Methylococcus capsulatus: one gene and its partner. The protein of the gene in region 1 binds, or shares a complex with, the protein of each later gene. Links are inferred from orthologs where the notes say so. Each region holds a gene or a part of one and is shown on either strand. Other genes may lie near its edges.

The links. The genes of interacting proteins can lie anywhere in the genome.
Region 2: the proteins of ccmE (region 1) and ccmB are in contact, whole or in part, in a solved structure (PDB 8CE8), measured with the Escherichia coli proteins. The link is inferred for Methylococcus capsulatus from one-to-one orthologs.

What each region holds. Positions count from the first base shown.
Region 1 is NZ_CP104311.1:446,580-451,762, forward strand. The notes cover bases 1,444-4,392. They hold ccmE (cytochrome c maturation protein CcmE), read left to right. Parts: upstream 1,444-2,661; coding sequence 2,662-3,123; downstream 3,124-4,392. Other genes in these bases: N4J17_RS01995 (cytochrome c3 family protein), read right to left, coding at 1,444-1,990; ccmD (heme exporter protein CcmD), read left to right, coding at 2,498-2,665; N4J17_RS02010 (heme lyase CcmF/NrfE family subunit), read left to right, coding at 3,120-4,392. In the rest of the region: more of N4J17_RS01995, read right to left, coding at 1-1,443; more of N4J17_RS02010, read left to right, coding at 4,393-5,093; N4J17_RS02015 (DsbE family thiol:disulfide interchange protein), read left to right, coding at 5,130-5,183. UniProt on the Escherichia coli protein: Heme chaperone required for the biogenesis of c-type cytochromes. Transiently binds heme delivered by CcmC and transfers the heme to apo-cytochromes in a process facilitated by CcmF and CcmH.
Region 2 is NZ_CP104311.1:2,029,869-2,034,981, reverse strand. The notes cover bases 1,042-3,920. They hold ccmB (heme exporter protein CcmB), read left to right. Parts: upstream 1,042-2,081; coding sequence 2,082-2,759; downstream 2,760-3,920. Other genes in these bases: N4J17_RS10140 (hypothetical protein), read right to left, coding at 3,497-3,920; N4J17_RS10145 (heme ABC transporter permease), read left to right, coding at 2,764-3,495; ccmA (cytochrome c biogenesis heme-transporting ATPase CcmA), read left to right, coding at 1,462-2,085; haoB (hydroxylamine oxidation protein HaoB), read left to right, coding at 1,042-1,413. Also shown: N4J17_RS10165 (multiheme c-type cytochrome), read left to right, coding at 1-442; more of haoB, read left to right, coding at 442-1,041; more of N4J17_RS10140, read right to left, coding at 3,921-4,237; N4J17_RS10135 (amidase), read right to left, coding at 4,567-5,113. UniProt on the Escherichia coli protein: Required for the export of heme to the periplasm for the biogenesis of c-type cytochromes.

The sequences.
Region 1 (5,183 bases):
AAGGCCCGTATTCCAGTCCGTCCCAGTTGGTGGTGCCGTAGCCGCATTCGTTCAGATAGGCGGATTGGTGGCACCATTGGCAGGGTTCGGGCGCCTTGAACTGCTTGATGTAGCGCAGGCCGTTCTCCCAGGGGTGATCGTTCCCTTCGCCGGCGATGCCATCACCATCGGGGTCCCAGTCGTCCAGCAATGCGCCGGTGCGGTCCTCCAGCTCCATGAAGGCATGAATCGCGTACTGGTTCCAAAAGGCTTCACTCTCCTTTTCTTCCAGGCTCTTGGGGTTGGAATTCATGTAGTCGGGGAAATATTCCACTCGCGGATTCTGTTCTCCGGCCAGCAATACCTTGTTGCCGTAGCCATCGAAAACGGGATTGCCCGACGCGTCCTTTTTCTGCGGCCGCAGATAGCGTTTGACAGTGGGGTCGGCACCGATGCCGCCATAGACGTGGCATTCGCTGCAGCGCACATCCTTGGCGGTATTGAACGCGACGTCCGTGGCCGCGGCGGTCTGTCCGGTGGATTTGCTCCTGGCCTCCACCCGCATCACCGGGAAGGGATTGACCCGGCCCTGGTCATCCATGTCGGTCAAAGGTATTCCCAGTGCCAGGAAGGCCTGGGTATCCGCCTCGCGGGTCGGGAACGCCTGCGGCGTGTTGGCCTGGTAAGGATTGTCCTTACCCGGCATGAGACCGCCCTTGAAATTATCCTTGTCGGCAGGGTTGCCGGTCATCCGGGTCTCGAACTTGCCGGTGAGATAGCCTTCGTCCGGCACCGAATTGCGGGCCAGGTACCAGGTCCAGTCGGCACCTTGCCCCCACATGTCGGGAAAGGCAGCGTTCAATATCTTGGTGATGGTGGGCGGCTCCTTCCACAAGGGCGAAACCGTCGGCGTTTTCTCGTCAACCGTCCAGAACGGCTCGTAGCCTGCCGTGGTCTCCCAGCCTTCCTGGGCCTCCCACATGTCGGTCTTCCTGATCTGGGCCTGGCCGAAGGAAGAATCGACCGGATAGTTCCGGCTGGTGCTGTTGATGGAATCGGCCCCGACGGGATCGGCGGGATTCACCGCAGCCGAATAGAAGAGTTCATAGGCGTCCGCCTCGACGTTCAAGGGCTGGCGCGCCTTGGTGTACGCGATGGCATTGAGATGGAAGAAACCGGGCCAGGGGTTGCCCGCATCCAGGTTCATGACGCCCTGCCCCATCGCCGCGCTGTGCGCGAAAGGGAGGACCACGACGTCGCCGGCCTTGCCCTCCAGCTCGCTGCCAAATTTGGGGGCCGCCTGCACCGAGGCCGCCGCGAGGGACGCCGCTGCCGGCGGAGCGGCCGGCGCCTGGCCGACGCTGACGGCTATCGAATCTTCGCATCGGCGCCCCAATGCGTCGGTCGCCACGAAGCGGACCCGATAAATGCCATGATCGCGGACGAAAGTCGCGTGTTCGCCGACCGAGCCGGATTGGGCCAGTGTGCCGGCAGGGAAACCCATGGCACCGCCGCCGAAATCCCACTCGTACTTGAACGGTAAGGCAGCCGGGTCCTTGGCTGTGGCGGTGGCTTCGAAATGGGTCTCCACGCCGACCTGGACCACAGTACCCTGCCCCGGACTGACGATGCTGCAGACAGGCACGCCGGCGCAGGATTTGGGCGCCCCCTTCACCGGCTTGATCGCCTCGGTGTCGCCGGACTGAACCCTCACCGCGCAAGGGACGCCCGCCAAGTCCTGGCGGCTGAGCGTCAACGCGAAACTGCCGCCCTGGCCGCTGCCCAGGCGCCGGCCATTGATGTCGTAGATCTCGATGGCGCCACTGCCGCCCTTGGCCTTGCCGGCGATCGTCAGGGTGCCGGCCTTGTCCGACCAGGCCGCTTTGGCGACCTTGATCTTGGCCGCGGCCGAGACCGCTTGCGGCGCCAGCGCCACGGCCAGTGCGAGCAGCGGAACTCCGAAGAGGCGCCGGGCAGGATGCGTCTCCGTAGCAGGATGAGGGGTATTCATGGTTCCTCCGGGATTCTTGTTGTCGTGTGCGGCGCCGTGGCAAAGACGCGCAGCCGTAACGGAACGTGCAACAATCGAGCCAGCCAAAATACTCCATCAAAACATGGACAAGGGTGATCACGATTCCGCCGATCGCGCGATTTCACTGACCATGTGAGTCATTACGCGCACGAGATCGCCGGCAAGTCTGAGCGAGACTGGAGCTTTCGGACTGCGGTATCTGACGCAGAACTCAGGGCAGATCACACACACTGGAAACGGTCGCGCCCGTCCGCTCGATCTCGGCAAGGCCCTTGCCACGCCGTCGTGGGCCGGCAAGAGGAAGCGGCGGCCCGATTTGTGCTTCATTCTTGGGCGTTCCAGCAAACGCTCAACTCCCGGCCCCACGGGAAAGGAACGGCGCCATCCGGCACCGTTCCATTTCTCCGGTAGCCGCTGAACTCGCCCTTGCCGTAACATATCGTGTCGATCCCAATCAGCCCTTCATCCGAGGCCTTCCTCAAGCACATGAATTTTCAAGAGTTCTTCCATATGGGTGGCTACGCCGTCTACGTGTGGACTTCCTATGGCCTGTGTTTCGCCGTACTCGCCTTCAACCTGATCGCTCCGCTGCGCCGGAAAAACGAACTGCTGAAAAGCCTTCGCCGCCAGTTGAAGCCGGAGTCCCGCCGATGATGACGCCGCGGCAAAGACGTATGATGTGGGTGGCTCTGATGGTGGCGGGCGTCTCCCTCGCCGCTTTCTTCGCCCTCACGGCGTTCCAGAAGAATCTCCTTTATTTCTACACGCCCTCCCAGATCGCCTCCGGCGAAGCCCCGAAGGGTTATCCGTTCCGCCTCGGCGGGCTGGTGGTCAAGGACAGCGTGAAGCGTGAACCGGACAGCCTGACCGTGCGCTTCGAGGTGTCCGACGGCCCAAACGCGGTACCGGTGCTCTATACCGGCATTCTTCCCGACCTGTTCCGGGAGGGCCAGGGCATCATCGCCGTGGGCCAGATCGACGATGGCGGCACTTTCCAGGCGACCGAGGTGCTGGCCAAGCACGATGAGAATTACATGCCGCCCGAAGTCGCCGAATCCCTGAAGAAGAACGGCCAGCTCCCCGCCGACTACTCGGAGTACCAGAAAAAATGATCGCCGAACTCGGCCACATCGCCCTGATCATGGCCCTGCTGATGGCCCTGCTGCAGGGCACCTTCCCGCTGCTGGGCGCTTCGCGGGGCGTGGACATCTGGATGAGCGTCGCGAAACCCGCCGGACGCGCGCAGTTCCTGTTTCTGCTGGCATCCTTCGGCGCCCTGACCGCCTGCTTCGTCAACAACGATTTTTCGGTGGAATACGTCGCCCGCAACTCGAACTCGGCCCTGCCGCTCTACTACCGCATTACCGCGGTATGGGGCTCGCATGAGGGGTCGATGCTGCTGTGGGCCACGATCCTCGGACTCTGGACGGCTGCGGTGACGGTGTTCAGCCGTAGCCTGTCGGACGACTTTCTGGCCCGGGTGCTGGGCGTCATGGGGCTGGTGAGCGTCGGCATCCTGCTGTTCATCCTGTTCACCTCGAACCCGTTCGAGCGGCTGGTGCCGGTGCCACCCGACGGCAACGACCTGAATCCGCTGCTGCAGGATTTCGGCATGACGGTGCATCCGCCCATGCTGTACATGGGCTACGTGGGACTGAGCGTAGCCTTCGCCTTCGCCATCGCCGCCCTGCTGGGCGGCTCGCTGGACTCGGCCTGGGCGCGCTGGTCACGGCCCTGGACCCTGGTGGCCTGGCTGTTCCTGACCGGCGGCATCATCCTCGGTTCCTGGTGGGCCTATTACGAACTGGGTTGGGGCGGCTGGTGGTTCTGGGACCCGGTGGAAAACGCCTCCTTCATGCCTTGGCTGGTCGCCACCGCGCTGATCCACTCACTGGCCGTCACCGAGAAGCGCGGCGCCTTCAAGGCCTGGACCGTGCTGCTGGCGATCTTCGCCTTTTCGCTGAGCCTGCTGGGTACCTTCCTGGTCCGCTCCGGCGTGCTGACTTCCGTGCACGCCTTCGCTTCCGACCCCACCCGCGGCCTGTTCATCCTGATCCTGCTGGCCATTGTGGTGGGCGGTTCGTTGCTGCTGTACACCCTGAAGGCGCCGGCCGTCCGCGATGTGGCGCGCTATAGCCTGGTGTCCAAGGAAAATCTGCTGCTGCTCAACAACATCCTGCTGGTGACCGCTTCCGGCAGCATCCTGCTCGGCACCCTTTATCCGCTGATCCTGGACGCGCTGAAGCTGGGCAAGATTTCGGTCGGCCCGCCGTATTTCGGCACGGTGTTCGCCCCGCTGATGGCGCCGATCTTCCTGCTCGCCGGTATCGGTCCGATGTTCGCCTGGCGGGAGAGCTCGATCGGGCGCGTGCTGCACCGGGTCCGCCACCTGTTCCCGGCGAGCTTCGCGGCCGGCATCGCGCTCGCCGCCCTGGTCTGGGACGAGGCCGATTTCAAGATGATGGCCGGGCTGGGCTGCGCGTTCTGGCTGGCGGCGAGCGCCTGCCTCAGCCTCTGGACCCGGATCCGGCTGCGCGACGGCTGGCTCGAAGGACTGCGCGCCCAGTCGCCCAGCGTCTACGGAATGACCGCCGCGCATCTCGGCATCGCGGTGTTCCTGGTGGGCGCCGTACTGTCCGACCGCCTGAGCCAGGAAAAGCTGGTGCGCATGGCGCCTGGCGACAGCGTGATGCTGGCCGGCTACACCTTCCACTTCCTCGGCACGGAGACCGTGCAGGGGCCGAACTTCTCGGCCCGGCAGGCCACTTTCCGGGTGGAGCGGAACGGCGAAAGCCTGGAACTCCGGCCCCAGAAGCGGAATTACAAGGTGCAGCGCAACATGATGACCGAAGCTGCGATAGACCCCGGTCTATCCCGCGATCTCTATGTCGCCCTCGGCGAGCCCCTGGACACGAATGCCTGGAGCGTGCGGCTCTACGTCAAACCGTTCATCCGCTGGATTTGGGCGGGCGGCCTATTCATGATCGCCGGGGGCATCCTCTCCGTCAGCGACCGGCGCTACCGCCTGCCGCTGCGCGAGGCCCGCGTCGCTCCCGGCCCCGCAGCGGCCCGTGCAACCTGATTCTTTATCGAACGCTACCCGACGGTGACATCACGCATGCGTTTCGCCATTCCTCTCGTCATTTTCCTCCTGCTGGTCGTGCTGCTGGGC
Region 2 (5,113 bases), 1.6 Mb from region 1 along the record:
ACAGGAAGCCAGGCAGGTCGTCGAAGGGCTGTTCAAGGACGGTCTGCTGCCGGGCCAGAAGACCAACCGCCCAGTTCCCCCGGTACCGGAGAAGGATGCCCCCGGCGGGTTCTTCCAGCTGTTCTGGGCCAAGGGCAACAATCCCAGCCATGTGGAACGGGTCCATGCCGACATGTGGGAGCACGACCTGATCAAGCTCTACAAGGGCCTCGTCCACGGCAACCCTGGCGGATTCACTTACACCGAGGGCTGGTCCGAGCTGATGCGGGACTACGCAGTCATCATGGACGAAAACACCCGCTTGCGCGAGAAGGCCGGCAATACCGCCGGCGCCGGGGTCAAGCCGGCCGCCGGGAACGAAGGCTCGAACCTCCGCAATGTCCTGGGAGGACTGGCGCTGCTGGCAGGCATCGCCGTGCTGCTCTACCGGCGCAAACATTGATGGCGGACACCACGGGCCGGCCGATGCGGTTTCGGCTGGCCCGCCTCGCGGGTTTCGTTCTGGTGCTCACGGGCGGTGCGATTCTGCTGTACGATCGGTTCCGGCCGGCATTCAGTTATGAAGAATTACCGATTGCCGAGGCGGAACGTACTGCGCTGGAACCCGGCGGGGCTTTCCCCATCACGGCGCTGACTCGGTATAACCTGCGCCGGGGCGAAGCCTCGGTCCCGCTGACCGTGGCCGATTATCGCGACGGCCAGAACCAAAGTCATCGGGTGATCCTGTTTCCCGCGGACCGGCTGCGGCACGATTCATGGCGGGCCGCGGGCGATGCCATCGTCCGCCACACGAACGGGAACGCCCTGTTCCTGGCATGGTGGGACGACGCCCAGCGTATCCATTTTCTCAGCGGCCGCGACACCTGGCTCGACCGGCCGACCGCTGCCGCTTTCCCGGACGATGGAGAGCGGAGTTTATGGGGAAAGGTAGCGGGCGGATTTGCCACGGTCCCGGCATCGTCTCGGCGGCTGGCGCGCTGGCTGACCATGGAGGCGGACGCCGCCTTGGAGGAGATGAAGACCCAGCTGCCGGCAGAGCGTCCGGTTTACCTGCTCGTCTGCCTGGACGATCTGGCCCGCCTCGGCGAAATCGAGACGCTGGCCGGCATCCGTCTCCCATTCGAGGCGGCCCGCTTTCCTGGGGGAGAGCTGCACAGCCAGATCGCGGCGGTACAGCAGTGGGCCCGGCGGGACGTCGATCAGGCCAGCTATCTGGTCCAGCAGACGCCCGGAGCCGGCGTGCAGGCCTGGCGCATCACTACACCGCAAGGCCGGGATACGCTCCTGGCGCGACTGTTGCCTTTCACGACCTCTCTGACCAGACCGCTGACACAGGCACAGCCGGTCTACCAATCCGGCTGGGGTTCTCATATCACCATCTATGCACTGAACTTCGGCGAAGGTAAGATGTGACCCGCCCGGCAAGCCGCGCACTTCTCTAATCCTTGACCACCCAAGCCTTTGTCAGACGCCCCTCTTCGCGCCGAGGGCCTCGAGTGCATTCGGGGCGACCGGCTATTGTTTTCCGGCCTCAACCTGACCCTTTCACCCGGCCAACTGCTGCAGGTCGAAGGCGCCAACGGCGCCGGCAAGACCAGCCTGCTCCGCGTGCTGGCGGGACTGAGCCGTCCTGCCGATGGCGAGGTACGCTGGCGCGGCCTGGACATCCAGCGCAACCGCACGACCTATTTCGCCGCGATGGTTTACATGGGTCACGCTCCCGGACTCAAAGCGGAGCTGTCGCCGGTGGAAAATCTCAAGGTTTCCGCGGCACTCCGCGATCGGATGGTCGATGATGCGCGCATCGAAGACGCACTGGCCCGCGTCGGGCTGCGCGGCTTCGAGGACGTACCGGCGCGGGGGCTTTCCGCGGGCCAAAAGCAGCGCACGGCGCTTTGCCGCCTGCTGATCAACCCCGTGCCCCTGTGGATTCTCGATGAACCTTTCACCGCCCTGGACGTTCGGGGCATCGCCCTGGTACGTGAACTGCTGGAAATCCATCTGGCGAACGGCGGGATGGCGTTGATGACTTCGCACCACGCACTGGAAGTCCGGGGCGACTGCCGGAGCCTGCACCTGACATGAACGGGCTCGCCTCCGCCTTCCTCGCCATACTGCGGCGCGACCTGATGCTGGCTTTTCGCCATCGCGGCGAACTGGCCAATCCGCTACTGTTTTTTCTGATCGTCGTCACGCTCTACCCCCTGGGGGTCAGCCCTGAGCCCGAACTGCTGAGGAAGATCGCGCCTGGCGTGATCTGGATCGCGGCCCTCCTGGCTGCCCTGTTCTCGCTGGAAAACCTGTTCCGCAGCGATTTCGACGACGGCTCGCTGGAACAGATGCTGCTCAGTCCCCGACCTCTGTCGGTGCTGGTGATCGCCAAGGTGTTGGCGCACTGGCTGGTCAGCGGCCTGCCCATGCTGCTCCTGGCACCGCTCCTGGCGCTGCTGCTGGACATGCCCTCCAAAGCAGCGTGGGCGCTGGAAGCGACGCTCGCCATCGGCACACCGCTGCTGAGCCTGATCGGCGCAATCGGGGTGGCGCTCACGGTGGGCCTCAAGCGCGGCGGCATCCTGCTCACCCTGCTGATCCTTCCTCTCTACATCCCGGTGCTGATCTTCGCCACCAATGCCGTCGCCGCCGCCGGCGCCGGCATGCCGATCGAAGGACAGCTGTACTTCCTGGCGGCGCTGCTGGTGCTGGCACTGACACTCGCTCCGGTCGCTATCGCCGCCGCCCTGCGCATTAGCATGAGTTGAAGCCATGTGGACCTTCTTCCATAAACTCGCATCCCCCAAGTATTTCTACCGCATCAGCGGCAAGCTGATTCCCTGGCTGGGCACGATCACCGCCGTACTTTTCGTCTCCGGCCTGTACTTCGGCCTGTTCAAGGCGCCACCGGACTACCAGCAGGGCGAGAGTTACCGGATCATGTTCGTCCACGTGCCGGCGGCCTGGATGTCCCTGTTCATCTATACCTTCATGGCGGTGTTGTATGCCATCCATTTGATCTGGAACATCAAACTGGCCGACGTCATGGCCTCCAGCTCGGCGGCGATGGGCGCATCATTCACCTTCCTGGCCCTGGCGACCGGCTCGCTCTGGGGCAAACCCATGTGGGGGACGTGGTGGGTATGGGATGCGCGGCTGACTTCGGAGCTGATCCTGCTGTTCCTGTACCTGGGCTATATCGCCCTGGTCTCCGCCATCGAAGACAAGCGCACCGCCGCCCGCGCCGGGGGTCTCCTGATCCTGGTGGGGGTGGTCAACATCCCCATCATCCATTACTCGGTGGAATGGTGGAACACCCTGCATCAGGGGCCCACCGTCACCAAGCTGGACAAGCCCTCGATCCACCCCAGCATGTTGCTCCCGCTGCTGCTGATGGCGCTGGCGTTCCAGTGCTACTACTTCACCCTCGTGCTGGTCCGCGCCCGCACCGAATTGCTGGAGCGCGAACGCCGCAGCGCCTGGATAAAGGAGCTGTTCGGCTGAGTCAGAAGGCGATGGCCAGCCCCATCGTACCCAGATAGCTGGGCACATAGGCTCCCAAAGCGCCGGTGTAGCTCCCGAAGACCGCGATGCGGTCGTTCACCGTCCACTGGAAACCAGCGCCGATCGCATGCTCCTGCAGGTTCTTGACCGGCCCGACCGCTCCGGCATGCAGCGTACGCGGCAGGGCTGCGGCGTTCACATAACCCTGGATGAAGAGCGCGAAGTCGTCGACGATATCGCGCTGGAAGGCCCACTGAAGCGAAGGCAGGATGACCTCGGCGCCCCTGAAATCTTTCAGGCTCGCGAAACCGAAATTCCAGTTCAAGGCGATGTCCCATGGCAGGACATGATCCGCATTGAGCATCAGGGACCCCTGGGTGCCGTTGCTGAAGACGGGACTCCCCCAGGTGGTCTGCACGTAGGACTCCAGCCCCACCGAGTAGTTGAAATACCCGAGATCCCCCTGGTCGAGATGCACCTTGGTATCGAAGGTGATCGGCGAAAAGCCGGTGGCCGACTGGGGTGGCCCTTGCACGGTCAGCCCCTGGGTGAACAGGCGCAGTTCCACGTCGTCGGTCAGGCCGTAACGGAACAGGAATTCCCAGTTGTACTGTTTCACCGAATCCGAACTTGCCCCCTGCATCGTGAAAGGGCTCATTTCCAGATAGATACCGCCTTCGGGCAGCGTGTAAGACGAGTTGGGAAGATTGGCGAGATCGGGGCCTGGCTCCCGGACCGTCACCGCCCGAGGCGCCGGAGCCTTCCCTGCGGGCGCGGGCGCAGCCGTGGAGCTCGGCCTCGGCGGCCGGTCCGGTTCCGTACTGTGGACGTGTTCGCGATACCTTGCGGTGTGCCCGGTGGAACGGCCGAGAGCCGATGCGGACGAGGGAGACTGCACGCACGGCTCGACACCCTGCACCGCTGTGGCGGCCGGCAACATGAGCAGCCAGGCGAAAGCGACTCCCCGGCCCCGGCACACTCGCTTCGAGGCGCATCTGACGGATCCCATCCCTGCCCCTCCTCCCTTCAGGCTATGCTGGAGCCGGCAGGCCCGCCGGGGCTGGGCTCCGGCTAGTCATCGAGTGCGGCCGCGACTCCCAGGGCGGCGGCCAACAAGAACGCATCGTTCCCTTCCGCGGCCAGCAGGGAAAGACCGACGGGCGCCCCTTCCACATCGACCGCCGGGAGTGAAATCTGCGGCAGCCGGCCGATCCCGGCGATCGCCATGCGGGCCAGCACCCGCGGAAAATAATCGCCCTGAGTGCGGTCCAGCCCGAGGCTCCCCTTCAAAGGCGCCGGTGTATGCACCGTGGGAAAACAGATCAGGTCTTCCGGCCCGAGGAATCTTGCAAGCGCCGCCCGATAGCGCTCCCTCTGCGCCAGCGCAGCCACCAGCAGACGGCGGTCCAAGCCTTTGGCCAGCTCGAAGTTACGGCGGGTGCGCTCGCCCAAGGCCGGGCGGGCTGATTCGATCCATGAACCCAGGGTGCTCCAGATTTCTGCCCACTGAATGGGCTGAAAGACCTGGCGCCAGTTGTCCATGCCGGAAATCCCGCCCTCCCCGTCGATACCTCGCAAGGAAATTTCACGGCACGGGAAACTGCCGGCCAGCCGCTTC